Regions from separate parts of the Cryobacterium mannosilyticum genome, predicted to be linked through region 2. Evidence: riboswitches for the same ligand, from Rfam matches in the RefSeq annotation. Region 2 holds a riboswitch; each other region holds the start of a gene.
What was found. Region 2 has a riboswitch for thiamine pyrophosphate ahead of thiC (phosphomethylpyrimidine synthase ThiC). Riboswitches for the same ligand answer to the same signal wherever they lie in the genome.
Positions count from the first base shown of each region.

Region 1: another riboswitch for thiamine pyrophosphate. It lies ahead of E3O32_RS03605 (ECF transporter S component); the one in region 2 lies ahead of thiC (phosphomethylpyrimidine synthase ThiC).
Region 3: another riboswitch for thiamine pyrophosphate. It lies ahead of thiM (hydroxyethylthiazole kinase); the one in region 2 lies ahead of thiC (phosphomethylpyrimidine synthase ThiC).

Region 1 covers NZ_SOFM01000009.1:79,057-88,730, reverse strand. The annotation lists gene E3O32_RS03630 (D-alanyl-D-alanine carboxypeptidase family protein) at 1-796, shown strand, start outside; gene E3O32_RS03625 (hypothetical protein) at 856-1,116, opposite strand; gene E3O32_RS03620 (nucleoside/nucleotide kinase family protein) at 1,126-1,752, opposite strand; gene E3O32_RS03615 (energy-coupling factor transporter transmembrane component T family protein) at 1,739-2,521, opposite strand; gene E3O32_RS03610 (ABC transporter ATP-binding protein) at 2,518-4,023, opposite strand; gene E3O32_RS03605 (ECF transporter S component) at 4,036-4,653, opposite strand; TPP riboswitch at 4,690-4,800, opposite strand; gene nhaA (Na+/H+ antiporter NhaA) at 5,105-6,451, shown strand; gene E3O32_RS03595 (hypothetical protein) at 6,487-6,819, opposite strand; gene E3O32_RS03590 (DNA polymerase IV) at 6,829-8,049, opposite strand; gene E3O32_RS03585 (TIGR03086 family metal-binding protein) at 8,169-8,729, shown strand; gene E3O32_RS03580 (ABC transporter permease) at 8,764-9,564, opposite strand; gene E3O32_RS03575 (ABC transporter permease) at 9,573-9,674, opposite strand, start outside.
Region 2 covers NZ_SOFM01000021.1:88,649-98,322, reverse strand. The annotation lists gene rpoB (DNA-directed RNA polymerase subunit beta) at 1-1,774, shown strand, start outside; gene E3O32_RS07885 (DNA-directed RNA polymerase subunit beta') at 1,820-5,716, shown strand; gene E3O32_RS07880 (hypothetical protein) at 5,887-6,573, shown strand; TPP riboswitch at 6,621-6,728, shown strand; gene thiC (phosphomethylpyrimidine synthase ThiC) at 6,746-8,374, shown strand; gene E3O32_RS07870 (VOC family protein) at 8,444-8,815, opposite strand; gene E3O32_RS07865 (putative bifunctional diguanylate cyclase/phosphodiesterase) at 9,156-9,674, shown strand, end outside.
Region 3 covers NZ_SOFM01000016.1:209,387-219,060, reverse strand. The annotation lists gene E3O32_RS06915 (alkaline phosphatase) at 1-1,457, opposite strand, end outside; gene E3O32_RS06910 (bifunctional hydroxymethylpyrimidine kinase/phosphomethylpyrimidine kinase) at 1,629-3,191, opposite strand; gene thiE (thiamine phosphate synthase) at 3,188-3,919, opposite strand; gene thiM (hydroxyethylthiazole kinase) at 3,916-4,728, opposite strand; TPP riboswitch at 4,720-4,818, opposite strand; gene E3O32_RS06895 (YegP family protein) at 5,082-5,270, shown strand; gene E3O32_RS06890 (aldehyde dehydrogenase family protein) at 5,331-6,740, opposite strand; gene E3O32_RS06885 (glycosyltransferase) at 6,891-8,138, opposite strand; tRNA gene E3O32_RS06880 (tRNA-Ser) at 8,216-8,306, opposite strand; gene E3O32_RS06875 (LCP family protein) at 8,392-9,570, opposite strand.

The sequences.
Region 1 (9,674 bases), on a different contig from region 2:
GGTCCTCGGCTCCAGCAACAACCACGCCGACACCCTCGCGCGCTGGGCGTTCGGCTCCATCGACGCCTATGTCGCGGCCGCCAACACCTGGCTGACCGCGCACGGCCTGGACGGCACGACGGTCGCCGACGCCAACGGCCTCCACGACGCAAGCGCCGGAACGGCCACCGACCTGGCCCGCCTGGCCGGCATGGCCGCCTCCGACCCGGTCATCGCGGGAATGCTCTCCCAGCCCCCGTCGGCGCTGGTCGGCCAGCGCGGCGTCGACAACACCACGGCCTATCTGCCCGACGAGGGCATCACGGGCGTGTCCCGCAGCTACACGGATGCCGCCGGCGTCTGCTTCCTGTTCACGGCCCGTGTCAGCAGCGATGAATCCGTCTTCACCTTCTCCGGAGCGGTGATCGGCGAACCCGACTACGACACGCTCAAGACGGATCTCACCGCGTTGATGGAGAGCGCCCGCTCCGGGGTCAGCGAGCTTCCGGTGCTGGCCAAGGGAGACGCCTACGTGCGGTTCAGCACCCCGTGGGGCGCCACCTCGTCCGGAACGGTGCGCGCCTCGAAGAGCCGGTTCGGCTGGCAGGCCCAGGCTCCCGGGGCGGCCACGGTCACCCTGGACACCTTCTCGACGGGGCGGGCGGGGCGCACCATCGGCCGGGTGTCGGTCGAAGCGGCCGGCACCCCGGTCTCGGCGCCGCTCGTGCTCGACCGCACGATCAGCGCACCGGGTCCGGGCTGGCGCCTATTGAATCCGGTCCCCATGATCACCGCGCTGCTGGCGGCGCGCCGCTAACCCTCAGGACTGACGGACGGCCCCTGCTGGCCGTCATTGCTGCCCGACAATCCTGTTCGTCAGTCCTGTTCGTCAGTCGGCAGGTACGGGTCGCTGTCTCCGGCATCGAAGCGGTAGCGCACGTGCAACCGGCCCTGCACGTCGCGTTCGTCGACCTCGTCGTACCAGAACAGGGCTTCGATGCCCTCGACGGCGGCGAGCATGCTGATCCGGGAATCGTGCTTGCCGTGCACGAGGACGCGTGAATCGACCTGCCCCTCGAGGGGACCGTCGATGAACTCCGCCGTGTAGAGGACGTTGTGGGTTTCGGGGCTGGCCATGTCTCCAACCTAGTCCGGGACGGCCGGTTTTAGGCGGCCGATTTCAGGCGCCGGCGGGCAGGGAATCTCCGTCGTCCCGCTGAGCCGGATCGTGGCGCCGTGTTCCGGGTCGTCCCGGCCCAGGTAGGCCTCCCACTCGTGCTGCCACTCGTCCCAGTGCGACCGGAACATGTCCCCGTCCCTCGCCAGGGCGCGCTTCTTGCGGACGCCGTCGTCGGCGGCGAGCCAGACCCGGATCTCGCTGAACGGGAGGTGCGCGGCGGCGAGGGCGCCGCATCCCTCCACGATGAGCGGACGCGCCGGATCAACCGGATGCCATTCGGCGGCGCGGGCGTTGGCCCAGTCGTAGCGCTGCCAGGCCGCGGGCAGTCCGTCCGCTCGCGGGGTGAGCACCTGCCGGGTCAGATGTTCAACGGCGGCGTCGAGTCCCTGCCAGCCGGGGTAGATATCGTCGAGCCGCACCAGAACCGGCTCTTCCCCCGGCCAGGCGGCGGCGAGCCGGTCGGCCAGGGTGCTCTTGCCGGCCCCGCTCGGCCCGTCGATGAGGACGACGGGGGTGGGCCCGGCGCCGGCCAGGGCGGCGAGGATCGGTGCGAGCAGCGCCGACATGCGCCCGTCCGGCTCAGGCGAGGACAAAGTTCCAGTTTCCCGTCGCCACCGAGACGACGACGGCCAGCAACGCCACGAGCAGGCCGATGCCGACCAGGGCATACTCGCGCCCGCCGAACCTGGACGGCCTGGCCCAGGTGCGACGGACCGGGGCGCCGAAGCCCCTGGCCTCCATCGCCGTCGCCAGTTTGCTCCCGCGCCGGATGGACAACACCAGCAGCGCGAACGCCTGGCCGGCCAGCCGGCGGATGGCGCCGCCGTCGCCGATTCCCCTGGCCCGCCTGGCCAGTTCGAGGGCACGCCAGTCCTCGATGAACAGGCCGACCAGCCTGAGGCCGGCCAGGCCTCCGAGCACGAACCGGGACGGCAGGCGCACGACCTGGGCGAGGCCGTCGGCGAGGTCGGTCGGGTCGACCGTGACGAACAGCACGACCGACGGGAGGCCGATCGCCAGGATCCGCAGGGTCGTGGCCACAGCCAGGTCGGTTGACCCCTGTGTCACGTGGACGAGCCCGAATGCCCAGTACACCTGACCGGCAGCCTGCCCGTAGAGGAGGGTGGTCAGTCCGGCCGTCGGCGCGGCCAGCCAGACCGGCAGGGTGCGGAGCAGGAACATCCGTGCGCTCAGTCCGGCCCAGAAGAACAGGACGGCCTCACAGCCGAGCGCGACGAGGGCGGACACCCAGTCGATGGTGAGCATGAGCACGCCGGCCAGGAGGAGCGCCGCCGCCAGCTTGGCCACCGGATTGACCCGGAAGATCGCCTGCGTCCCTTCGGGGACCCTGAGCACGCTCATCTCGGGGCCGCCGGCTGGCGGTTGGCGACGCGGTCGGTCAGGCGGTACTCCCGGTCGGCAACGGCCGCGACGAAGTCGCTGTCGTGGGAGACCGCCAGCACCCCTGTTCCGTCGTCGATGAGCTCGAGCAGCAGCGCCACCACTTCACGCCAGGTGCGGAAGTCCTGGCCGAACGTCGGTTCGTCGAGGACGAGCAGGCGCGGCTGGGTAGCCAGCACTGTGCCGACCGACAGGCGTCGTTTCTCCCCGCCGGACAGGGTGAACGGATTCGCCTCCGCGAGGTGGTCGAGCCTGAGCCGCTGCAGCAGGGTGTCGACCCGGCTGTCGACGGCCGGCCCGCTCCGGCCGAGGGCCCGGGGGCCGACCGCGAGCTCGGCCCGCACGGTGCCGGCGACGAATTGGTGCTCGGGATCCTGGAACACCGTGCCGACCCTGGTCAGAAGCTGCCGGGAGGTCCATCCGATCGGAGCGGCGCCCGCCCCGTCGGCGAACCCGGCACTCGCCTCCAACCGTCCAGCGGCCGGCTTCAACAGCCCGGCGAGCGTGAGCGCCAGGGTCGACTTCCCCGACCCGTTCGGCCCGGTCACAGCCAGGGCGGACCCTGCCCGAACGGTGAGGTCGAGGTCCCGGGCGACGACGACGCTCTTCGTGCGTGCGATGGCGAGGGACTCCGCGCGGAGCAGGGTGCCGTCCGCCACGTCGCGTACGATGGCCCGCCGGATCGGCATCCCGTGGCCGCGTCCGGGCACCCAGACCCCGGCGGCCGAGAGCCGCTCGCCCTGGCTGGCCAGCACGTCATCCGGTCGGCCGTCGGCCAGCACTCCCCCGGTCTGGTCGAGCACGATCACCCGGTCCACCAGTTCCTGCCAGATGGCCACCCGGTGCTCGATCACGATGAAGGTCGCCGCCGAATGCTCGAGAATCCGAGCCACGGCGTCGCGCACCTCGATCACTCCTGCGGGGTCGAGGTTCGCCGTGGGTTCGTCGAGCAGGAGCAAACCCGGCCTCATCGCGAGCACGCCGGCCAGGGCGAGGCGTTGTTTCTGGCCGCCGGACAATGCCGAGGTGGGGTGGTCCAGCGGCACCTCCAGTCCCACCATGTGGAGGCTCTCCTGCACGCGCCGCCAGATTTCCTCGCGCGGCACACCGAGGTTCTCGCAGCCGAAGGCGACGTCGTCGCCGACCCGGGCAAGGATGACCTGCGAGTCCGGGTCCTGCAGCAGCAGCCCGGCCAGGCCTCGGGCCGCGGCCGGCTCGCCACCGTTGACCAGCAGCCTGCCGTGCTGTTCGCCCTCATCGTCGCCGCCGAGTACGCCGGCCAGTGCGTGCAGCAGTGTCGACTTCCCCGCCCCGGACGCGCCGAGCAGCAGCACGCGTTCGCCGGGTTCGATTCGCAGGTCGAGCCGGGAGACGGCCCAGCCGGTGCGTCCGGCGTGCCGCCAGCCCCACCCCCGGGCGTCGACGGACGCACCCCGGGAGGTCGGCGAATTCGCGGCGGTCATCGTTTCCGCGCCCTAGTTCGAGGCACGAACCGCCCGGCCGGCGGCGAACCGGGACAGCGCCCCGGTGCGGGCCAGGCCGCGCATGGCCAACCAGGACAACAGACCGGCCACGACGATGCCGGAGAGGACGGAGGAGAGCGTGTAGATCGTGATGAACGGCGCCGCGGAACCGGGGTACCAGAACAGCAGGTCGTTGACCGCCAGGGCGAGCCCGGCGCCGGCGCCGGCCAACAGGGCAACGTACAGGCGGTAGTTGGCGTAGAGGAAGATCGCGAACACCAGTTCGGCCCCAAGGCCCTGGACCACCCCGGAGACGAGAATGGTGGCACCCCAGGCCGTGCCGCCCACGAGGGTGGAGACCACGGCTGCGAGCAGCTCGGTATAGAGGGCAGCCCCGGGCTTCCGGATGATCAGGCCGCCGAGCACCCCGGCGAACAGCCAGCCGCCTCCGAGGAGGGCCTGGAGTCCGGGCAGGAGCGGGGTGAGCAGCCCGCTGAGCGGGTTGTAGGCCTGGTTCCAGACCACGAAGATCAAGCCGCTGGCCACGCCGATGACGCTGGCGATGACGATGTCGACGACCCGCCATTTCCGTGAGACCGACCGGGTGGCGATGATGGTTTCAGTGTGCACTGTTCGTGCCCTTTCCGTAGAGAAAACAGGGCACGGGTACGAGATAATCTGCCTCCCTGCGCTGGCATGATCCAGATCAGGTTCGACGGTCGAAGCTTTCCGAAGCTTCCTCTCAGCCCGGTTGACCGGACTCCCGTGTTCGTAGTCGAGTATAGACCGCCGCGTAGACTCGGACGATGACTCGAATCCGCGCCCGGACCGGATACGGTCGGTCGACCCGTCCGGTCGTCCCAGGGTGAGCGTCGCCGTCCCCCTGCTGCTCGCGGCATTGCTGATCGTGCTGCTACGCCGCTTCATCCTGCGCCGGCGCCGGCTCCTGCGCGGGCTTCCAGTGAGCGGCCCCTGGCACCTGCCGGCCTGGCTCCGGAACCGACCCCGTGTACGCTGGAAGCGGTGAGTCGGGAAGCCTGGTCGACGCCCTAGAGCCGAGCCGAAATCCAGAGGATCTCCCGTGAACCCACCATCTCCGTCCGCCCCCGCCGAAGAGACCAGGGCGCAGATCTTCCGCCGGAGCAGCTACCTGGAGCACCTCCACGTCGCGCAGATCCTGCGCAAGGAGACCGTGGGCGGCGCCCTGCTCCTGGCGGCGACCGTTGTCGCCCTCATTCTTGCCAATACCCCGGCCGCCGGCTTCTACTTCTCGCTGCGCGACTTCGAGGTCGGTTTCGAGCCGTGGCACCTGAAGCTCAGCCTCGGCACGTGGGCGGCCGACGGCCTTCTGGCCATCTTCTTCTTCATCGCCGGTCTCGAGCTGAAGCGCGAGTTCGTCGCCGGCGACCTGCGCACCTTCAGCCGCGCCGTCGTCCCCGTGGCGGCCGCGATCGGCGGTGTCATCACCCCGGCCCTGTTCTTCGTGGCCATCAACATCGGCGGCGGACCGGAAGCGCTCCGCGGCTGGGCCGTGCCCACCGCCACCGACATCGCCTTCGCCGTCGCCGTCCTCGCCGTGATCGGCTCCCACCTGCCAAGCGCACTGCGCATCTTCCTGCTCACGCTCGCCGTGGTCGACGACCTGCTCGCCATCGGGATCATCGCGTTCTTCTACTCCACTGACATCCAGCCGATGATGCTCCTCCTGGCCGTCGTGCCGCTGGCCCTCTTCGCCTACCTCACCCACCGGCACTCGAACTTCTTCGGCAGGAAGACCTGGGCGGGCTGGCTCATCCTGCTGCCGATCGGGCTGCTCGTCTGGGCCCTCGTGCACGGTTCCGGCATCCATGCCACGGTCGCCGGCGTGCTGCTCGGCTTCGCCGTGCCGGTGCTGCGCAGCCGGAAGGGGGGCGGCCCTGACGCCGGTCCCGGCCTCGCCCAGACACTCGAGCACCGCATCCGCCCTATCTCGGCGGGTTTCGCCGTGCCCGTGTTCGCGTTCTTCTCCGCCGGGGTGAGCATCGGCGGCGCCGAGGGACTCACGAAGACCCTGACCGACCCGATTGCCATCGGTATCGTCGTCGCCCTGGTCGTCGGGAAGCCGGTGGGCATCCTCTTCGCCACCTGGCTGGTCACCAGGACCACAAGGGGAACCCTGGACCCTGACCTGGCCTGGGTCGACGTGATCGGGGTGGCGATGCTCGCCGGGGTGGGATTCACGGTCTCGCTGCTGATCAGCGAACTCGGATTCGGTCACGGCACGGTGCTGGACGACCACGCCAAGGTGGCCATCCTGACCGGGTCACTGCTCGCCGCGCTCCTCGCCACGGTCGTGCTGCGCGCACGGAACCGGCACTACCGACTGGTCGAAGCGAAGGAACGGCTCGACGAGGACAGCGACGGCGTCCCCGACGTCTTCGTCAACTGAACGGTCGGTCTCGACGACCCGAGTGCCCTGGCGCGTCAGCGCTTCAGCGCGCGGATGACGCGGGAGATCGCCTTGCCGGCCACCCAGACGAACGGGATGCCGACGGCGAGCAACGAGATCACGTTCGGCTCGAAACGCAGCGAACCGCCCGACTTCACGTAGGCGCCGATCGGGAGGGACATTCCGCCGCCGCCGCCACCGCTGCCCTTGCCGCTCTCCGCGGAATCGCCTTCGCCGCCGCCGAAGCCGTAGTAGACGAGGGCGACGGGCACCAGGCTGATGCCGTCCACCTGAACGGGGTCGCCGTAGGCGGTCTTCACGCCGGCGGAACGGGAAATTTCTGCGAGCTTCTCTGGCAGGCTAGTCATGCCCTCAGGCTACCCCTTGTCGGGTTTGAGCAACGAGGCCGGACGCACCGCGCCCCGCCCGAACCGGGCGGTGACCGTGTCAACGGCCCGCTCGGCTCCCCGCCAGTCGTCGTCCGGGTCCCACAGGCCGAGGCCCTGACCGTCACCGTCGCCCAGTTGCTCGACGCGCACCCCGATCAGGCGCACTCGGATGCCCGAGGCGGCGAGGGTGTCGAAGCTGGCCGCAGCCTCCTCATAGATCCGCCGGCCGACGTCGGTGGCCTCCGCGAGCGTGCGCGACCGGGTCACCGTGCTGAAGTCCGCGTAGCGCAGTTTGAGCACCACGCACCGGCCGACGAGGCCTGCGCCGCGAAGCCGGGCCGCCACCGCATCGGACTGGCGCAGCAATTCGCTCCGCAGGCGGGCGACATCCGTGACGTCGTGCTCGAAGGTGACCTCGTGGCCGACGCTCTTCTCCTCACGCTCGGTGGTGACCGTACGCGGGTCCCGCCCCCAGGCCAGGTCGTGCAGTTTGCGTCCGGACGCCTCCCCCACGGTCTTCTGCAGCACCGCGAGCGGGGTGCGGGCCACATCGCCGATCTGACGCAGGCCGAGCCGCAGCAGCGAGGCCTCGGTCGTCTGGCCGACCCCCCAGAGGGCACCGACGGGCAGCGGATGCAGGAAGGCGAGGGTCTCCTCCGCCGGGATCACGAGCAGCCCGTTGGGTTTGGCGCGCCCCGACGCCATCTTGGCCACGAACTTGGTCGACGCGGCGCCGACGGAGCAGGTGAGCCCGGTCTCGGCCTCCACGGTGCGCCGGATCAGGGCCCCGATCACGGCCGGCGAACCGTGCAGCCGTCGGGCGCCCGCAACGTCGAGGAACGCCTCGTCGATGCCGAGCTGTTCGACCAGCGGCGTGATGTCGCCGAAGATGCCCATCACCTGGTCCGAGAAATGCTTGTACCGGCTCATCTGGGGCTCGAGCACGATCGCGGCCGGGCAGCGGCGCAACGCGAGTGCCATCGGCATGGCCGAGTTGACCCCGTAGCGCCGGGCCACGTAGTTCGCCGCGGTGACGACGGACCGGCCGGAGCGGTGCCCCACGATCACGGGCTTGTCGACGAGTTCGGGGTGGTCGAGCAGTTCCACGGAGGCGAAGAACGCGTCGAGGTCGACGTGCAGCAGGGTCGCGGTGCTGTCGTCGACGGATGCCGCCGAGACCGTGCGGTCGCTTCCGTCCTGCCTGCTCATGGAGCGACCCTAACCCACTCGGCGGCCTTCGCGCGCCACCCGATTCCCGGCATCCGATGTCGTCTCCCGGAATGCGGGCGGGCCGAACTCGGTTGCACTCGACAACGAAAGGAGCACCCATGACGCACGATTGGATTGCGCTGCAGAAATTGGCCCACGACGAGTTCACCGCCCGGATGGACCGGATCACCGAGTGGGACCAGGCCACGCCCGACGCCGACTGGACCGTGCGGGACCTCGTGCGCCATGTGGTGCTCGAGCAACAGTGGATCCCGCCCCTGCTCAGCGGGCTCTCCCCGCTCGAGGCCCGCCGCGCGCTGGCTCCGCTGGGTGCGGACCTGGCCGCCGAATGGCGCACCTACTCGGAGGCAGCGACCGCCGCGTGGCGGGCGACGCCGCTGGACGCCCCTGTGACCCTGTCCTATGACACCGTGACCGCACTCGACTACCTGCGAGAGCAGGTCTCCGAGGTCGCCATCCACACCTGGGACCTCGCCCGGGCGACGACCGCAGACGACACGCTCGACGGGTCGCTCGTCGAGGCCGTCTGGACGGTCTTCGAGCCGCAGCGGGACACGCTGGAGGCCAGCGGCCTCTTCGCCTCCCCTGTGCCGATCGCCGAGGATGCCCCGCTGCAGTCGCGGCTGCTCGCCCTGACCGGGCGGGACGCGCGGGTCTAGTGCCGAGACTCGGGGTCTCGACCGGACGGGTGCCCTACCGGGCGATCTTCTCAGCCCCGGCGATGCGCTGGGCGATGTAGATCGGCACGATCGACACCAGCACGAGCACGACGGCGATCACGTTGACCACGGGGGCCTGGTTCGGCCGGAACAGGTTGTCGAGGATCCAGAGCGGCAGGGTCTTCACCGACGACCCTGCCGTGAAGGTCGTGACGATGATCTCGTCGAAGGACAGGGCGAACGCCAGCAGCCCACCCGCGAACAGCGCGGATCGCAGCTGGGGGAACGTGATCAGCCGGAAGGTCGTCCATACCCCCGCGCCCAGATCGGCGGACGCATCCTCGTAGCTCGTGCCGAGCCGGCGGAGGCGCGCGATCACGTTGTTGAACACCGTGACGATGCAGAACGTGGCGTGGGCGACGATCACGGTGACGATGGAGAGTTGCACGCCGAGGATCGTGCGGAACGCGTTGTTGAGCGCGATGCCGGTGATGATGCCGGGCAGCGCGATCGGCAGGATCACCAGCAGGCTCACCGCCTCCCGCCCGAAGAACTCGAAGCGCTGCAGGGCCAGGGAGGCCAGCGTGCCGAGCACCAGGGAGATCACGGTGGCGGCGAGCGCGACCTGCACGCTGGTCAGCACCGCATCGAGCGCGCCCGCGTTGCCGAAGGCCTTCACCCACCACTCCAGGGTGAAGCCGGGCGGCGGCCAGGTCAGGCTCGTGCTCGTGCTGAACGAGTTGACGAGCACCACGACAAGCGGCAGGTAGATTGCCGCGAGCACGACGATCGTGATCGCGGCCAGAAGGCCCCGGGCTGGGCGGCTCAGTCTCATGATGGCCCCTACAGGTTTTCCAGCGCACCGGTGCGGCGTACCGCGGCGAGGTAGGCGAAGATGATCACGATCGGGATCAACGCGATGGCCGCGGCGAGCGGCAGGTTGTT
Region 2 (9,674 bases):
GATGGTGTCCGTCGCCACCTCGCTGATCCCGTTCCTCGAGCACGACGATGCGAACCGCGCCCTCATGGGTGCCAACATGCAGCGTCAGGCCGTCCCGCTCCTGATGAGCGAGAGCCCGCTCGTCGGAACCGGCATGGAGGTCTTCGCGGCCATTGACGCCGGTGACGTGCTCACCGCCGACAAGGCCGGCGTCGTCATGGAGGTGTCGGCTGACGTCGTCACCATCCAGCTCGACGAGGGTGGAACCCAGGACTACTACCTGCGCAAGTTCGCGCGCTCCAACCAGGGCACGAGCTACAACCACCGGGTGATCGTCCAGGCCGGCGAGCGGATCGAGGTCGGCGAAGTCATCGCCGACGGCCCCGCCACCGAAAACGGAGAACTCGCTCTCGGCAAGAACCTGCTCGTCGCGTTCATGCCGTGGGAGGGTTACAACTTCGAGGACGCGATCATCCTGAGCCAGAACCTGGTCAAGGACGACACCCTCTCCTCGATTCACATCGAGGAATACGAGGTCGACGCCCGCGACACCAAGCTCGGCAAGGAAGAGATCACCCGCGACCTGCCGAACGTCTCCCCGGATCTGCTCGCAGACCTGGACGAGCGCGGCATCATCCGGATCGGCGCCGAGGTTCGCCCCGGCGACATCCTCGTCGGCAAGGTCACGCCGAAGGGCGAGACCGAGCTTTCCGCCGAGGAACGCCTGCTCCGCGCGATCTTCAACGAGAAGAGCCGCGAAGTTCGCGACACGAGCCTCAAGGTTCCCCACGGTGAGCGCGGCACGATCATCGGCGTCAAGGTCTTCGACTCGCAGGATGGCGACGACGAGCTCGGCTCGGGCGTCAACCAGCGCGTGGCCGTCTTCATCGCCCAGAAGCGCAAGATCACTGAGGGTGACAAGCTCGCCGGCCGTCACGGCAACAAGGGTGTCATTTCCCGCATCCTGCCGATCGAGGACATGCCGTTCCTCGCCGACGGAACCCCGGTCGACATCATCCTCAACCCGCTGGGCATCCCCGGTCGAATGAACTTCGGCCAGGTGCTCGAGACCCACCTGGGTTGGATCGCCAAGCAGGGCTGGCAGGTGGAAGGCAAGCCCAAGTGGGCCGGCCGTCTGCCCGAGCAGGCTCACAGCGCAGCCCCGAACACCAAGGTCGCGACCCCGGTGTTCGACGGCGCGCTCGAGGTCGAGATCGAGGGTCTTCTCGACTCCACGACCCCGACCCGCGACGGCGACCGCCTGATCGGCAGCTCCGGCAAGACCCAGCTGTTCGACGGCCGCTCCGGCGAGCCGTTCCCGAACCCGGTCTCCGTGGGCTACATGTACATCCTGAAGCTGCACCACCTTGTCGACGACAAGATCCACGCCCGTTCCACCGGCCCCTACTCCATGATCACCCAGCAGCCGCTGGGTGGTAAGGCGCAGTTCGGTGGACAGCGTTTCGGTGAGATGGAGGTGTGGGCGCTCGAAGCATACGGCGCCGCCTACGCACTGCAGGAACTCCTGACCATCAAGTCGGATGACATCCTCGGCCGCGTGAAGGTGTACGAGGCGATCGTCAAGGGCGAGAACATCCAGGAGCCCGGCATTCCGGAGAGCTTCAAGGTTCTGATCAAGGAAATGCAGTCGCTGTGCCTGAACGTCGAGGTTCTCTCGTCCGACGGAACAGCAGTCAGCCTGCGCGACACGGATGACGAGGTCTTCCGCGCAGCGGAGGAACTGGGCATCAACATTTCCACCAGGTTTGAGTCGTCGTCCATCGACGACATCTAAGCCCGGCCACTGACGAAAACTTCGAAAACTTTCCAAGGAGAGAAATTGCTCGACGTAACAACATTTGACGAGCTTCGCATTGGCCTGGCCACCGCCGACGACATCCGTCGCTGGTCGCACGGTGAGGTCAAGAAGCCCGAAACCATCAACTACCGCACGCTCAAGCCGGAAAAGGACGGCCTGTTCGGAGAGCAGATCTTCGGACCGTCCCGCGACTGGGAGTGCTCCTGTGGCAAGTACAAGCGAGTGCGCTTCAAAGGCATCGTCTGTGAGCGCTGTGGCGTAGAGGTCACGAAGTCGTCGGTGCGCCGTGAGCGCATGGGCCACATCGAACTCGCCGCCCCGGTCACCCACATCTGGTACTTCAAGGGTGTCCCCTCCCGTCTCGGCTACCTGCTGGACATGGCTCCGAAGGACCTCGAAAAGGTCATCTACTTCGCGGCGTACATGGTCATCACGGTCGACGAAGACGGCCGCCACCAGGACATGCCCGGCCTCGAGAACGAGCTGCGCCTCGAAATCAAGACCATCGAGGGCCAGCGCGATTCCCGGATCGCCGACCGCCTGCAGCGCCTCGAAACCGACCTCGCAGCACTGGAGGCCGAAGGCGCCAAGAGCGACCAGAAGAAGCGCACCAAGGACGCCGCCGAAAAGGAGATGAGCCAGGTCCGCAAGTCCCTCGACGAGCAGATCGCTCACCTCGAGCGTGTGTGGGAGGACTTCCGCACTCTCAAGGTCGGCGACCTCAAGCCTGAGGACTCGGTCTTCCACGAGCTGCAGGACCGCTTCGGCATGTACTTCGAGGCCTACATGGGCGCCGAAGCCATCAAGAAACGCCTGCTGGCCTTCGACCTGGTCACCGAGAGCGAAAACCTGCACCTGCAGATCGCCGAGGGCAAGGGCCAGAAGAAGATCCGTGCGATCAAGCGTCTCCGCGTGGTCAACGCGTTCATCATGACCGGCAACTCGCCGGCCGCCATGGTGCTCGACGTCGTCCCGGTCATCCCGCCCGAACTGCGCCCGATGGTGCAACTCGACGGTGGCCGTTTCGCAACGAGCGACCTCAACGACCTCTACCGTCGTGTGATCAACCGCAACAACCGCCTGCGTCGTCTGCTTGACCTCGGTGCCCCCGAGATCATTGTGAACAACGAGAAGCGGATGCTGCAGGAGGCCGTTGACGCGCTCTTCGACAACGGTCGTCGTGGCCGCCCCGTCACGGGCACCGGAAACCGCGCCCTCAAGTCACTGAGCGACATGCTCAAGGGCAAGCAGGGTCGTTTCCGCCAGAACCTGCTCGGCAAGCGCGTCGACTACTCCGGCCGTTCGGTCATCGTCGTCGGCCCGCAGCTCAAGCTGCACCAGTGTGGTCTGCCCAAGCAGATGGCACTCGAGCTGTTCAAGCCGTTCGTGATCAAGCGCCTGATCGACCTGAGCCACGCTCAGAACATCAAGGCCGCCAAGCGCATGGTCGAGCGCAGCCGTCCGCAGGTCTGGGACGTGCTCGAGGAGATCATCCGCGAGCGTCCGGTGCTGCTCAACCGTGCACCGACGCTTCACCGCCTCGGCATCCAGGCGTTCGAACCGCAGCTCGTCGAGGGTAAGGCCATCCAGCTGCACCCGCTCGTCTGTGCCGCGTTCAACGCCGACTTCGACGGTGACCAGATGGCTGTGCACCTGCCGCTGTCGATGGAGGCCCAGGCCGAAGCGCGCATCCTCATGCTCGCCTCGAACAACATCCTGAAGCCGTCAGACGGTCGCCCGGTGACCCTGCCCACCCAGGACATGATCATCGGTCTGCACCACCTGACCACGCTCAAGGAAGGCGTCATCGGCGAGGGGCGCGCGTTCTCCTCTGTCGCGGAAGCGATCCTCGCTTTCGACCAGAAGTCGCTCGACCTGAACGCCAAGGTGCGCATCCGCCTGACCGACAAGTACTTCGAAGAGGGCACGCAGCCTGAAGGCGTCGAACTGGTGGGCGGTCAGGCCGTCGGCACCGTGCTGGTGACCACGTCCCTCGGACGCGCCATCTTCAACGAGGCCATGCCGGTCGACTACGCGTACTTCGAGAAGGTCGCCGACAAGGGCACCCTCTCGGCGATCGTCAACGACCTCGCCGAGCGGTACCCCAAGGTGGAAGTGGCCGCAACGCTCGACCGCGTGAAGGATGCCGGTTTCTACTGGGCAACCCGCTCCGGTGTGACCGTGGCGCTCAGTGACATCCTGACCCCGCCGAACAAGCCGCAGATCGTTGCCGGCTACGAGAAGCAGGCCGCCAAGGTGCAGTCGCAGTTCGAGAAGGGTCTCACGACCGACCTCGAGCGTCGCCAGGAGCTCATCCAGATCTGGACGAAGGCAACGGAAGACGTTGCCAAGGCCATGCAGGAGAACTTCCCCAAGGACAACACCATCAACCGCATGGTCACGTCCGGTGCTCGTGGTAACTGGCTGCAGGTGCGAAACATCGCCGGCATGCGAGGCCTGGTGAACAACCCGAAGGGTGAGATCATCCCTCGCCCGATCATCTCGAGCTACCGCGAAGGCCTGTCCGTCGCCGAGTACTTCATTGCTACTCACGGTGCTCGCAAGGGTCTGGCCGACACCGCTCTCCGTACCGCCGACTCGGGTTACCTCACCCGTCGTCTCGTGGACGTCTCGCAGGATGTCATCATCCGCGAAGACGACTGCGGGACGACCAAGGGCCTCGAGCTGCCGATCGCCGAGATCAACCCGCTCGGAGAACTCGTTCGCCACCCCAACGTGGAGAACGCGGTCTACGCCCGCAGCCTGGCCGCACCCGCGGTCAACGCCAAGGGCGAGGTTGTCGCGGAGGCCGGTGACGACGTGGGCGATGTGCTCATCGAGAAGCTGGTCGAGGCCGGCGTCGAGACCATCAAGGTTCGCTCGGTGCTCACCTGTGAGTCCGCCGTCGGTGTGTGTGCGGTCTGCTACGGCCGTTCGCTCGCGACCGGCCTGCTCGTGGACATCGGAGAGGCCGTCGGCATCATCGCCGCGCAGTCGATCGGTGAGCCCGGCACGCAGCTGACCATGCGTACCTTCCACACCGGTGGTTCGGCATCCGCCGACGACATCACCCAGGGTCTGCCGCGCGTCCAGGAGCTCTTCGAGGCTCGTACCCCTAAGGGTGCGTCGCCCATCGTCGACACCGCGGGCCGCATCACGATCGAGGACACCGACCGCAGCCGGAAGGTCATCCTGACCCCCGACAACGGCGACGAGCCGATCGCCTACCCGGTGCTCAAGCGCTCCACCCTCCTTGTCGAGGATGGCCAGCACGTCGAGCTCGGCACGCAGATCATCATCGGCGCCGTCGACCCGAAGGAAGTTCTTCGCGTCAAGGGTGTTCGCGCTGTGCAGAAGCACATCGTCGGTGGCGTGCAGGATGTCTACCGTTCGCAGGGTGTGCCGATTCACGACAAGCACATCGAGGTCATCGTTCGCCAGATGCTTCGCAAGGTCACCGTCGTCGAGCACGGCGACACCGGCCTGCTCCCCGGCGAGCTGGTCGACCGGCTCAAGTACAACGAGCTGAACCGCACCGCGCTCACCGAGGGCAAGAAGACGGCTTCGGCTCGTCAGGAAGTCATGGGTATCACCAAGGCTTCGCTGGCCACCGAGTCGTGGCTGTCGGCCGCTTCCTTCCAGGAAACCACCCGGGTTCTGACCCAGGCGGCCATGGAAGGCAAGAGCGATCCGCTGATGGGCCTCAAGGAGAACGTGATCATCGGAAAGCTGATCCCGGCCGGCACCGGTCTTCCCCGCTACCGCGACGTCACTGTCGAGGCAACGGATGAAGCCAAGGCTGAGCGTTACCCGAACCGCATCTTCACCGATGATGCGACGTTCAACGAGGGTGACCTGAGCTTCGTCGACTTCGACAGCTTCTCGTCGGACGACTTCACGCCCGGCACCTACAACTAGCATTCGCTAGGTACGACGGATGGCCCCCTGCTTCGGCAGGGGGCCATCCGTCGTTGAGCCCCGGTGATTTCGACGAGCCCAATGGCCGATCATCGGACCCGCCCGGTGATCGAGCCTGTCGAGACCACCGTGCCCGATAGGCTGGCCCCAATCTGCCAGGGGGTTCGCCAATGACCGCACCAGCTCCGTCCGCTCCACCGCGCGCCCGGCGCCGGCTCTGGTTCCTGCTCGGCGCTATCGGCTCGGCGCTGGTCGTGACCCTCGTCGTGCTGCTCATCGTCTGGCGCGGCGGCGCCGGCCTGCCCGGTGACGCTGCCGCGGGCGCCCGCCCCCAACCGAGCAAGACCCCGGCGCCGGTGGCCCTGGCCGCGGCGCCTGCCCCGGCGGCCACCCCGGCCGGGCCGCATCCGTCGACCTGCGGCGAACTCTACAGCCCGGCGATGGTGGCGGCATTCGGCACGGCGGTGCTCAACCCGGCCTGGACCGAAGCGGCGGACTCCGAAGTGCGGCACGGCACAGCGGATGCCGAACTCAGCACGGTCATCGACACGGCCGACAAGCTCACCTGCGTCTGGGGAAACCCGAAGGGCGGCTCCGACAGCGGGCTCACCACGAACCTGGTCTGGGTCACCGCGGAGCAGAGCGCGGCCGTGAAGGCGCGCCTCGCCGCCGCCGGGATGACCTGTTACGAGGAGCTCGGCGGGCTGCGCTGCGTCACCGAGACCAGCGGGGATGCCGGCACCTCCGGTGAGTCGCACTTCGTCCGGGACGGGATCTGGCTGGCGACCCACTACGTCAACTCGGGCCCCGACGGTTACACCCACGACATCATCGCCAACGTCTGGGCCGGGGCGTAGCCGGACAGTTCGCCGGCGTCCGATTCGCGGATAGGGTGGTGGAGTCAACACATCACCACGGGAGCTCGCACCAGCGAGCTGAGAGGACGGCCGGGGCCGTCGACCGTTGAACCTGTCCGGGTAATGCCGGCGTAGGGAGATCTGCCGAATGAGCACGAACGACGCTATAGCCATGTCCACTGTCACCACAGGAGCCGTCTGGGGCAGCACGAAGAGGCACGAATCAGTTCCCGGATTCCCGGGAATGGCCACCCCGGTTCGCCGGGTGAACCTGAGCAACGGAGAGCACTTCGATCTCTACGACACGTCGGGCCCGTACACCGACGAGAGCGCGGAAATCGACCTGGACGCGGGTCTGGCGAAGACCAGGGACCGCTGGATCCGGCCGGCGCCCATCGACGGGGCGGCCACCCAGCTCGTCTGGGCGCGAGCCGGACTCGTCACTCCGGAAATGGCATACGAGGCAGCCAGGGAAGGCCTACCGGTCGAACTTGTGCGAGATGAGGTCGCTCGCGGCCGCGCCGTCATCCCGGCGAACCACCGGCACCCGGAGAGCGAGCCGATGATCATCGGCAAGGCATTTGCGGTCAAGATCAACGCCAACATCGGCAACTCCGCGGTCACGTCGTCGGTCGGGGAAGAGGTGGAGAAGATGGTGTGGGCCGCCCGGTGGGGAGCGGACACTCTGATGGACCTGTCCACCGGCAAGGACATCCACCTCACCCGGGAATGGGTCCTCCGCAACTCGCCCATTCCCGTCGGCACGGTGCCGATTTACCAGGCACTGGAGAAGGTCAACGGCGACCCGACGGCGCTCACCTGGGAGCTCTACCGCGACACGGTGATCGAGCAGTGCGAACAGGGCGTCGACTACATGACCGTGCACGCCGGGGTTCTGCTCCGGTATGTGCCGCTCACGGCCAAGCGCGTCACCGGGATCGTGTCCCGCGGCGGGTCCATCATGGCGGCCTGGTGCCTCGCCCACCACAAGGAAAGCTTCCTCTATACGCACTTCGTCGAGCTCTGTGAGATCCTGCGCCGCTATGACGTGACCTTCTCGCTCGGTGACGGACTTCGGCCCGGGTCCATCGCCGACGCGAACGACGAGGCACAGTTCGCCGAACTGCGCACCCTGGGCGAGCTGACGAAGGTCGCCAAGTCCTACGGCGTGCAGGTGATGATCGAAGGCCCCGGTCATGTGCCGATGCACAAGATCGTCGAGAACGTCCGGCTCGAGGAGGAACTCTGCGAAGAGGCTCCCTTTTACACGCTGGGTCCGCTCGCCACCGACATCGCCCCGGCCTACGACCACATCACCTCCGCGATCGGCGCGGCCATCATCGCCCAGGCCGGCACCGCCATGCTCTGTTACGTGACGCCCAAGGAACATCTCGGTTTGCCGAACCGCGACGATGTCAAGACCGGAGTGATCACCTACAAGATCGCCGCCCATGCCGCAGATCTGGCCAAGCAGCATCCGAGGGCACAGCAACGTGACGACGCGCTCAGCCTGGCCCGGTTCGAATTCCGGTGGAATGACCAGTTCGCGTTGTCACTCGACCCGGACACCGCCCGCAGCTTCCACGACGAAACGCTCCCCGCCGAGCCGGCGAAGACGGCGCACTTCTGCTCCATGTGTGGGCCGAAATTCTGCTCAATGCGCATTTCAGCGGATGTTCGTGCTTACGCCGAAGAGAACGGCCTCACCAGCGCGGCAGCCATCGAGTCGGGTATGGCCGAGAAATCGGCCGAATTCACCCGCTTGGGCAACTCCGTGTACCTCCCGTTGCGCGCACTCTGACATTGCCTTGCCGTCCGCGCCTGGATGGTGCCGAAGCGCCATCCAGGCGGCCGGTCGGGCCGGTTGACGTCAGAGCATCTCGGAGACGCAGATGAAGTTGCCCTCGGTGTCGCGGAACCAGGCGGACTTCATCTCGTCCGTAGTCGCGACCCCGTTGACGGTCTTCATGCCGGGAATGTCGTAGTCCTCGAAGACCACTCCGCGGGCCCGCAACCTCGTCATCTCACTGTCGAGATCGTCGGTCACCCAACCCATCTGGGTGTTCTTGGCGGTTCCGGCATTGCTCGTCTCATAGATTTCAAAGGCCTGGCCGGAATCCAGGCGGTAGACGAGAACGCCCTGATGAACCTCGGCAGGGTCGAGGTCGAGAGCGTCGTGATAGAAGGACTGCGCGCGCTTGAGATCTGCCGCGGGCAATACCGTGTGTACTTCCTTGAACATGTGAGAATCCCTTCTCATCGATGAAGGAACGGGCCGAACAGGAAGAGCGCCGTGGGGCCCCAGCCGCGGACCCACGCCGTCTCGGCCGACCGCTGGCGCCTGCTTCCGAGTGGGAGTGCCGGCCGCGGTGGCGACGAACGCAGTGGCGGACTGGAACTCCTCGTCCCCCGACCGGGCTTTCCTCGGATCGGTGGGCGGTGACTATCGCATATAGAGGTGATCCTACGCCTCCCGAGACCGCCACGACAGAGGAATCCGTGGCGAGGGACGGCGAGGATGCCGGAACCCCGTATTCTTCTACTGGTGGCGGCATTCTCGCCCATCGCGAGCTGGGAGCACCATGGGTTTGGCAAGTCGGATCGGCGCGGCCTTCGTCGGGGCTGTCGGACTCATCGTCCTGATCGGCTGGTACACCGGCACCGCCGCGTTGACGACCGTGCTGCCGCATCTCGCGCCGATGAAGCCGATCACCGCCGTCGCCCTGATCGTTTTGTCACTTTCCGTCGGGCTCGCGCATCGGTGGGCGGCCGTGAGCCTGGCCGCCGTCACGGTCGCCCTCGCACTTGCGACCCTGGTCGGGTACGCGCTCGGGTCCACGTTCGGCATCGCCGGGTGGGTGCCGGGGATCGACCTGGCCGGCCAGGACCCGCGGATGGCGCCGCTCTCCGCGGTGGGGCTGATCCTCCTCGGCACGGCCGTGATCGCCGTGCGACAGGCCCGCACCACCCTGGTGCAGGTCTTCGCGCATGCCTCCCTGCTGATCAGCCTGATTGCCCTCCTGGGCTATGCCTATGGCGTGTCGTCCCTCTACACCGTGGCCGGGTTCACGAGCATCGCACTGCACACGGCGTTGAGCATC
Region 3 (9,674 bases), on a different contig from region 2:
ACCGTGCCCTGCAGCTGGTCGGCGCCGGGGCCGGCGGCGTAGACCGGGACATCCGCTCCGGTGTGATTGCCCGACAGGTAGCTCAACCACAGGCCGGCCTCCGGCGAACCGTCGACGACGCCGGCCGGGTCGGTGGGAGTGCGGAAGGTGGCCGGACCGAAGTTCTTCGGATCGGCCGCGCCGGCGCCGTTGATGATCCCGGTGGACCGGGCGCCGTCGCGGGCGTTGCTCGGGCGGCTCGGGGTGGAGTTGTTGGCGGTGTTGCCGCTGTCGGTGTTCGCCGGCGGGGTGGCGGCCTCCGCGTTGGTGAAGGTGCCCTTCTCGATGATGTTGAAGCCGGCGCACTCGTGGTCGGCGGTGACGATGACGAGGGTGTTGCCGTCGCGCTTGGCGAAGTCCTGGGCGATCGCGACGGCGTCGTCGAACGCCTTGACCTCGGCCAGGGTCTGGGCCGCGTCGTTCGCGTGGGAGCGCTTGTCGATCAGCGCGCCCTCGACCTGGAGGTAGAAGCCCTTGCCCTTGTCGTTCTTCTCGCCCTCGGCCTTCTTCTGGCTGAGCAGTTCGATGGCCTTGCTGGTCATCTCGGGCAGGCTGGGCTCCTGGGCCTGGGCGGAGGTGGGCCTGTCGGTCTTGGACTTCTCAATCGTGAGGTTTCCCTTGTTGAAGAGGCCGAAGACCTTCTGGCCGGCGGCAGCCGCGAGGTCGGTCTTCGTCGCCGGCGTCTGGGTGGCGATCGAGCCGAGCACAGAGTACCCCTGGCCCTTCAGCGCCGTCTCATCGGCAGCGTCGAACCGGCCGAGGCCGCCGCCGAGGATGACGTCGGCGGTGCCGTTCCGGGCGATCTGGTCGGCGATCGGGGTGACCCTCACGTCGCTGGTCGGCAGCGCAGCCCCCGTGACCGTGATGTCCTGGCAGGCGGCGTCGGAGTAGACCGGCCCCTGGCATCCGCGGGCGAGGGCATGGCTCATCTGGCCGGCGGGCGTCGCGTCTGTGACCTCGGCGGTGGACACGTTGCCCGTGCGGTAGCCCGATTTCTTGGCCAGCTCCATCATGGTCGGAACGACGGCGCCCTTGGCGTCCACGCCGAGCGCCGCGTTGTAGGTCTTGACGCCCGACGACCAGGCCGTCGCGGCCGACGCGGAATCGGTGACCGCGTTCGGGTGGAAGTCGGCTTCGCCCGGCTGGCCGGAGCCCTTTTCCACCGCGTAGGTGCTGACATAGCCCTGGGCCGGCAGCGTCTCCATCGTGAGCTTGCCGGACGCACCGTAATACCGCTCGCGGGCGGCCGTGACGTGGGTGCGGCCCATGCCGTCACCGAGGAGGTAGATCACGTTCTTGGCGCGGCCTTTGTCGTCGTCGGCCGAAGCCGACGAGACGGTGCCGGCCGTGACGACAGCGGTGGCCAGCAGAGCAGCGACCACGGTCGTGGAGGCCAGGACAGAAATTCTTCGTCGCATGAGGATGCTCCTGAGGAGTGCGTGGGAGTGGCAGCTCATGTTGCCACCCCCGCACTGTAGAGAGTCCCGGTGTCCCCCGAATGGCCGGATGGTGAACAGAGTCCCCGGGCGGTCATCCGGGGGGCGGGCATCCGGGGGCGGGCATCCGGGGGGCGCGCGCCGGCGCGCGTCTCAGGTCGTCTGGTCGAAGAAGGCGAGTTCGTGCTCGGCCGAGGCGTGGAATGAGCGCCGCATCTCCGCCCGCTCCGGGGCGGTGGCTCCCTGGGCGGCCCGCTCGACGATGGCGATCGCCCCCAGGGTCACCGCCTGGAAGTCCGGCTGCGCGTAACAGTCCAACCAGGTCCGGTACGGATGCTCCGCGTGGTTCGCCGCCGCCAGCCGTTCCCCGACGTCCTGGTAGATCCAGAAGCAGGGCAGCAGTGCGGCGACGAGCACCGGGTAGGAACCGCCCTGCGCCGCCGCGAGCAGATGGTTCAGGTAGGCCGTCGTCACCGCCGACGGCGCGGCATCCGTGGCCCGGCCGTCGAGCCAGGTGCGGTGCAGCTCGAGTTCCTCGACCAGGCAGCCGTGCGCGCTCGAGGCCCAGAACGCCTGTTCGGCCACGGTCGGCGCGAGCTGGCTGGCCCGGGCCAGGGCCCGGGAGTAGTCGCGCAGGTAGAGGGCGTCCTGGGCAATGTAGGCCGAGAAGGCGTCGTCCGCGAGACTGCCGTCGGCCAGCCCTCTGATGAACGCCAGATCGTCGATCTCGGTGCGCAGGTGGTCGATGCCCGCCCACCACTCCTCGGTATGGGCAGCCATGTCGGCTCCCAGAGCGGCGACCGGCGTAACAGCATCGGCGACGGATACCTCGGCGAAAGATACTGTGGCGACGGATGACGCGGCGACAGATGCCGCCGCAGCCGCGTCCCCGGCGCTCCAGAGCGCCGCGAAGTGGTGGATCGGCCCGTTGCCGTGCCCCACGTCGAGTTCGTCGGCATGCCGCAAGCTGTCGGTCAGCCACTCCTTCGCCGAGGCGAGGGCGGCCACCCAGTCGCCCAGCCGGGCCTGGCGGGTGGCGAGGGCGCTCGAGAGCGAGCAGCCGGTGCCGTGGGTGTTCGTCGTCGGCACCCGTTCCTGGACGAACTCGACAAGGTCGTGCCCGCCGGAGAGCCCGGCGGCGGCGTCGACCAGGGCATCCGGCGAGCCCTGGCCGCCGAGGTGGCCGCCCTTGGCGAGCACGATCACGTCGTGCCGGGCGGAGACCGCCCTGGCCTGGCGTATCGCCTCGGGCCAGGTCAGCGCGACCGGGCACGCGGCGAGCACGGCGAGCTCGGGCAGGTTGGGCGTGACGATGTCGACCTCGGCGAGGAGGTCGCGCACGGCGGCCTCGGCGCGTTCGTCGAGCAGCCGGTCGCCGCTGGTGGCGACCATGACCGGGTCGAGCACGACGATCGGCGGGCGGATGCGGCGCAGCCAGGCCGCGACCTCGGCGACCACGTCATCGGTGGCGAGCATCCCGATCTTCACGGCGTCGATGGTGACGTCGTCGCTCACGGCGTCGAGCTGTTCGCGCAGGAACGAGGTCGGCGGCAGGTGGATCGACCGCACGCCCTGCGTGTTCTGCGCGACCAGGGAGGTGATCACGGCCATCCCGTAGCCGCCGTTGGCCGCGATCGCCTTGAGGTCGGCCTGGATGCCCGCGCCCCCGGTCGGGTCGGTGCCGGCGATGCTCAGCACGCGGGGGATACCGCTCATGCCGCGGCCCCGGCCCACGCGTCAGCGAACGCGCGGGTGGCTTCGCCCGGGTCGTCGGCCGCGCAGATCGCCGAGACGACGGCCAGCCCGGAGGCGCCCGCGGCGCGGAGGCCGGCCGTGTCGGTGAGACGGATGCCGCCGATCGCGACGCAGGGAAGCCTGGTCGACCGCGCGATCTTGCCGAACCCGGCCACGCCGAGCGCCTCGGGGTGGTCGGGCTTGGTCGCGGTCGGGTGGATCACCCCGACCCCGAGGTAGTCGACGAAGCCCGCCGGCAGGGCGTGAGCGGCACGCAGGTGCACGGGCGTGTTCGCGGTGAGTCCGAGCACGGCGTCCGGCCCGATCAGGGCGCGCACCGTGGCGGCCGGAAGGTCGGCCTGGCCGACGTGAACGCCGTCCACCTCTGCGCCGGCGTGCCGCGCCGCCAGGAAGACGTCAACCCTGTCGTCGACGAGCAGCAGGCAGCGACCGGCGGTGATCCGGGCGGCGGCGACCACGAGGTCGTAGAAGTCCCGGGTGTCCGCGGTCTTGTCACGGAGTTGAACGACGGAGACACCGCCGGCGACCGCGGCGGAGACCACTCCGAGCACCCCGAGCCGTCCGGAGAGCCGCCGGTCGGTGACGAGGTAGGTGGACAGGTCGAGGGTGCGCGGCCTTGGCGGTGTCGTGTGGGCCGACCTCTGCGGTGTCGCGTGGGCCGGCCGGGTCAGGTGGGCGGGCAGGCTCATCCGATGACCACGCCGGCCAGCACGTCGTCGGGGGTCAGCCCGGCCAGCCTGTCGAGGAAGGCGACGGCGAAGCTGCCCGGACCGGCGGATTCCCGCGCGGCCTGCTCGGCCGCGAGGGTGTAGACCGCGCAGGCTGCCACGGTCGTGGCGAGCCGGTCCTGGTCCTGGGCGGCGAAGGCGGCGATCACCGCGCCGAGGGCGCAGCCCCCGCCGGTGATCCGGGTGAGCAGCTCGGTGCCATTGTCGACGCGCACGTCCCTGACCCCGTCGGTGACGATGTCGGTTCCGCCGGAAATGGCCACGATGGACCCGAAGTCGATGGCGAGGTTGCGCGCGGCCTCGAGCGCGTCCTCGGCGGAGTCGGTCGAATCGACGCCTCGTCCGCCGTGGCCGGCCCCGGCGAGCGCGATGATCTCGGACGGGTTGCCGCGGATGACCGTGGGCCGGAGGCCGAGCAGGTCTCGGGCGAGGTGGGTGCGCACCGGGAGCGCGCCGATCGCGACCGGGTCGAGCACCCAGGGGGTTCCGGCCGCATTGGCGACGGTGACGGCCTCGACCATGGCGACCCGCTGGTCGTGCTGGGGAGTGCCGAGGTTGATCAGCACCGCGGACGCCAGCCGGGCGAAGGGTCCGGCCTCGGTGGGGAGGTCGACCATCGCCGGGGCGGCGCCGAGGGCGAGCAGGGAGTTGGCGGTGAAGTTGGCCACCACCGCGTTGGTCAGGCACTGCACGAGCGGCACGCCTTCCCGCAGGCGGCGGAGAAGTTCGGCGGCTGACTGGGCGTGCTGGTTCGACAAGCGAGAGTTCACTCGCGACATCCCTTCGCTAGTACTGGCTAGATCAGGTTCTACGGGTCTGATCTCAGCCATCGACTCTCGACGGCACCCCGTGTCACGCCTCCGAGCCTAGCCGCCTCAGGAGACCAGGCCCCCGCCGAACTCCTCGATCCCGATCAGCGGCTTGATGGTGGCCTGCACCGGGCCACGTGACTCCGAGTGCAAGCGCATACATTCCGCGTCTCAGCCTCGAGCCGCCCGCCCGGCCTGGTTCACCGCCCTCGGTGAGCTTCGCACACAGGTCATCGATGACGACCGGAGCGTAGTCTGAGGTCACCGGCCAAACGGTCGACGATGATGTTCCGTGGCGAAGAAGAGAGCGTGTCATGAGCGGCAAATACGAAGTGTACGTCGACAGGTCCGGCGGCTACCAGTTCAGGCTCAAGGCCAACAACGGCGAGGTCATCGCCACCTCCGACAGCTACAAGACGAAGGTCGCCGCGCTCAAGGGGATCGAGTCGTTGAAATCCCACGTCAAGTCCCACGTCGTCGACCTGACCGAACCCGCCAGCTGACACGGGAACCGCCGCCCATCCGGCTCAGGCCGAGGGGCGGCGGTTCCGGCGCGGTGCCGCTCAGCCGTTGATCACCTGGGGCACGCCGAGCGCCTTGAGGCCCTCCACGCCGAATTCGAGCCCGTAGCCGGACTGCTTGGCCCCGCCGAACGGGATCATCGGGTGCACGCCGCCGTGCCCGTTGATCCAGACGGTGCCGGCCTCGAGGCGGGCCGCCACTTCGCGCGCCTTCGCCAGGTCGGGCGACCAGACCGAGCCGCCGAGTCCGACGTCGACACCGTTGGCCTGCGCGATCACGTCGTCGAGGTCGGTGAAGCGGATGATCGGCAGCGCCGGGCCGAACTGCTCCTCCATGACGAGCGGGTTGGCATTGTCGATGTCGGCGATGAGCGTGGTCGGGTAGAAGTAGCCCGGCTGGTCCAGGCTCGGGTTGCCACCGAGGAGGACGCGCGCTCCGGAATCCTTCGCGGCGTCGACGAGGCGGGACACGATGTCGAACTGTGCCTTGTTCTGCAGCGGTCCGAGCACGTTCTTCTCGTCCAGTCCGACGCCCATCGGCATGGCGGCGGCGACCGCGGTGAGCTCCGTGCAGACCGCGTCGTAGATGTCGTCGTGCACGTAAAGGCGCTTCAGCGCCGCGCAGGTCTGGCCGGTGTTGATGAAGGCACCCCAGAACAGGCCCTCCGCGATGGCCTTCGGGTCGGCGTCGGAGAGCACGATGCCGGCGTCGTTGCCGCCCAGCTCGAGGGTGAGGCGTTTGACCGTGTCGGCGGAGCTCTTGATGATCGCCTTGCCGGTGGCGGTCGACCCGGTGAACATGACCTTACCGATTCCCGGGTGGCTGGAAAGCCGCGCACCGACCTCGCGGTCGCCGCAGACGACGCTCAGCAGACCGGCCGGAAGTTCCTGGTTCATCACCGCGACGAGCGCGAGAACGCTCAGCGGCGTGTACTCGGACGGCTTGACGACGACCGCGTTGCCCATCCGCAGGGCTGGGGCGATCTGCCAGACTGCGATCATCATCGGCCAGTTCCACGGGCCGATGGCACCCACAACGCCGATCGGACGGTAGTGCAGTTCGGCGTGGGTCTGGCCGTCGTCGACGATAACCTCGGCCTCCAGCGGCGTCGCGGCGGTGGCGCGCAGCCAGGCCGAGCAGGCGCCGACCTCGAACCGGGCGTTCGGACCGTTGAGCGGCTTGCCCTGCTCCCGGGAGAGCAGCTCCGCGAGCGGCTCCGCGGCGGCGTCGATGGCGTCCGCCACCCGGTTCAGGGTCGCGATGCGCTCCGCGTGGCCCCGTGCGGCCCAGGCCGGCTGGGCGGCGACGGCCGCGGCGACGGCGCGGTCGAGGTCGTCGACGGTGTGCACGGCGACCAGGCCGACCACCGCTCCCGTTGCCGGGTCCAGGATCTCCCTCGTCGGCGTCGACGTCGGGGTGATCGTCTCAAGAAGTGCGTCGTAGGTATCCATGGGTCCTCCACTGTGAGTCCGTTAGTACCCTGACCGTATCCAGCACTGATGCCGCCCCGTTTGTTGGAGCGCGCAGCGTGGTTGTCGGTCGGTGCCGACCGGGTCACCGCTCACGCCGGCGTCGGCCTCTGCTGCGCCTTCCGGCATCCGTCAGACGCGCGATCCGCCGAGCGCATTCTCGTAGGCGTCGATGGCGGTGGCGATCCCGTCCTCGCTGCGGATGCCCGCGGCGAGTTCACCGGCCCGCTGCTGCATCGACCTGTCGGCCAGGACCCTGCCCAGGGCGTCCGCGAGACGCGCCGAGGTGAGCCGGCGCTGCGAAAAGGATGACAGGCCGACGCCGAGGTTAACCACGCGGCTTCCCCAGAAGGGCTGGTCGACGGTGAACGGCACCACGATGCCGGGCACTCCGGCACGCAGGCCGGCCGCTGTGGTGCCGGCCCCTCCGTGGTGCACGACGGCTGCCATCCGCGGGAACAGCCACTCGTGTGGCACCGACTCCTGGACGAGCACGCGACCGCCCCCGTCGAGGTCGGTCAGTCCGAGGTCGGTCAGTTCGAGGTCGGTCAGTCCGCCCCAGCCGGAGAGCAGCACGGCTCGCACTCCCGCTGCGCGGACAGCCTCGAGCACGATTGCCGTCCGCTTCGCCGGGTCAGTGCCGCTGATGCTCCCGAACCCGATGCTCACGGCGGGACCGCGCGCGAGGAACTCCTCCAGCTCGGGCGATGGCTGCCAGGTGGGGTCTTCGGTGGGAAACCAGTACCCCGTCGTGTGGTTGCGGGCGCCGGGAACCCTGAGCACCCGAGGGCTGATCGCGTAGAGCGCCGGCTGACCCGCTGTGGCGGTCGACCGGCCGGACAGCCCCAGAACCTCGCGCCGGGCATCCGCCATCGCCTTCGCGAACGGCGCCCAGAGGGCGAACGAGGTGAGGCGATGGCCGAGGACATTCGGTCGCACCCGGGGTGTCAGCACACCCGGGTAAGCGGTGGCGGGCGCATCGATGGGCTGCAAGTGCGCGGGGATGAACGGCACCCGCAGCTTGTCGGCAACACCGAGACCGACGACCATTCCACCGACACCGCCGGTGAGGGCGTCCACCCCCTGCGCAGCCTCCAGGGTTTCCCGCGTCCAGATATGCAGTCGGGCGCCCATTTCCGCGGCAACCATCCGCATGCTTGCGCCGGACCCCCGCTCGGTGGCGCCCTGTGCACGCCGGATGTCCTCGCGCGAATTCCCGGACAGCCCGGCGAAGGGGATGCCGCTGCCCTCGACCAGCGGGGAGAAGTCCGCGGGGGCGATCAGCCTCGGCTCGTGCCCGCGCGCCTTCAGTCGAAGTGCCAATGCCGCGTACGGTTCGACCCCGCCCCTGGTGTCGTTGGCGACAATTCCGATGCGCACGATTCCTCCGAGGAGCCCGACGGGCGAAAAAGGCCCCGGGAAACCGCGATGAACGCGGTGACCAGGGGCCGAAAGTGCGGAGACGGTGGGATTTGAACCCACGGTACCCCGTGAAGGGTACTCCACCTTAGCAGGGTGGTGCACTAAGCCGTACTATGCGACGTCTCCTTGGTGCCTGCAATGCAAACACACCTCAGCAATCATAACCTCACAAGCGGGATCCGATTGAACACCGGCCCGGATGCCCGGATTGCTACTGGTTCTCGAGGGTGCGGCCGACGGAACAGGTCAGTTCCCCGGCCGTCTGCCCGGTCGCCGACTCCGGGAGCACGGTGACGCCGGGTGTCGTCGCGGCGGGGTCGGGTGTGGCGTTCGGGTCAGTCGGCTCGGCCGGTGCCGGCTCGGTCGGAGCGGCTGTCGCGGACGGGTCCAGGGTTGCACCGGCGCCCGTCGTACCGCCGAGCTTGAGCGGCTGGTCGGCGGCGACGGCCGTGAACAGGTCTTCGAAGTCCGGCTGCAACGGCAGCACCCCGCCCTCCGTGCTCCCGGTCGGGACCTGCACGAACACGACCTGGTCCAACGGGATGTCCTTGAGTGCCACGGCGATCGAGGCGAGCGTCGACACGTTGTTCAGGCTGGCCGACAGCGACATGTTCGCCGTCACGGCCTTGGCCAGGGAGTACACCTTGAGCGGGTCGGAGAGGGTGTCGGCGCTCTTGATCGTGCGCACGAGCGCCGACATGAACACCTGCTGGTTGTTGATCCGGGTCAGGTCGCTGCCGTCTCCGACGCCGTGCCGGGTGCGCAGGAACTGCAGGGCGGCGACACCCTCGAGCGTGTGCATGCCGGGGGTGAGGTAAGTCTGGGTGTAGTCGTCCTGGATCTCCTCTGCCACGCAGACCGGCACGCCGCCGACGGCGGTCGACATGGCCATCACCCCGCTGAACTGCACCTCGGCGGCGAACGGGATATCCAGGCCGGTCAGCTTCTCCACCGTGAGCACGGTGCAGGCCAGCCCGCCGTAGGTGAGCGTGGTGTTGATCTTCTGCCGGCTCATCGAGTTGAAGGTGCCGCCCGTCGGGTCGGGGCATTCCGGGATGGGCACGAACATGTCGCGCGGGAAACTGATCACCGAGGCGTTGCTGTGATCGGCGGAGATGTGCAGCAGCATCGTGACGTCGTTGAGGTCACCGGTCGAATCTTCTTCGCCGAACCTGGCGTCCTGGCCCTTGCGGCTGTCGCTGCCGACCACGAGCAGGTTCACCCCGCCAGGGATGGCCCCGATCTGAGGAACGGGGCCTTTGGTCTCATTGGCCAGGTGCACGCTCGGCTGCACGCTCGCGGCGACGTCGTAGGTGGCGAGGGAGGCGACGGACACCCCGCTGACGAGCAAAACGGCCATCGCCGCGGCGAGGAATTTCACCACGGTCACGACCGGGTTCGACCGCTTCAACCGGCCATGCCGGGCGAAGGTCGCGAGAGTGCGCGACCGTGTCGAGCGGGGCCGTAATTGGTCGCTCACTCAGATCCCTTCGT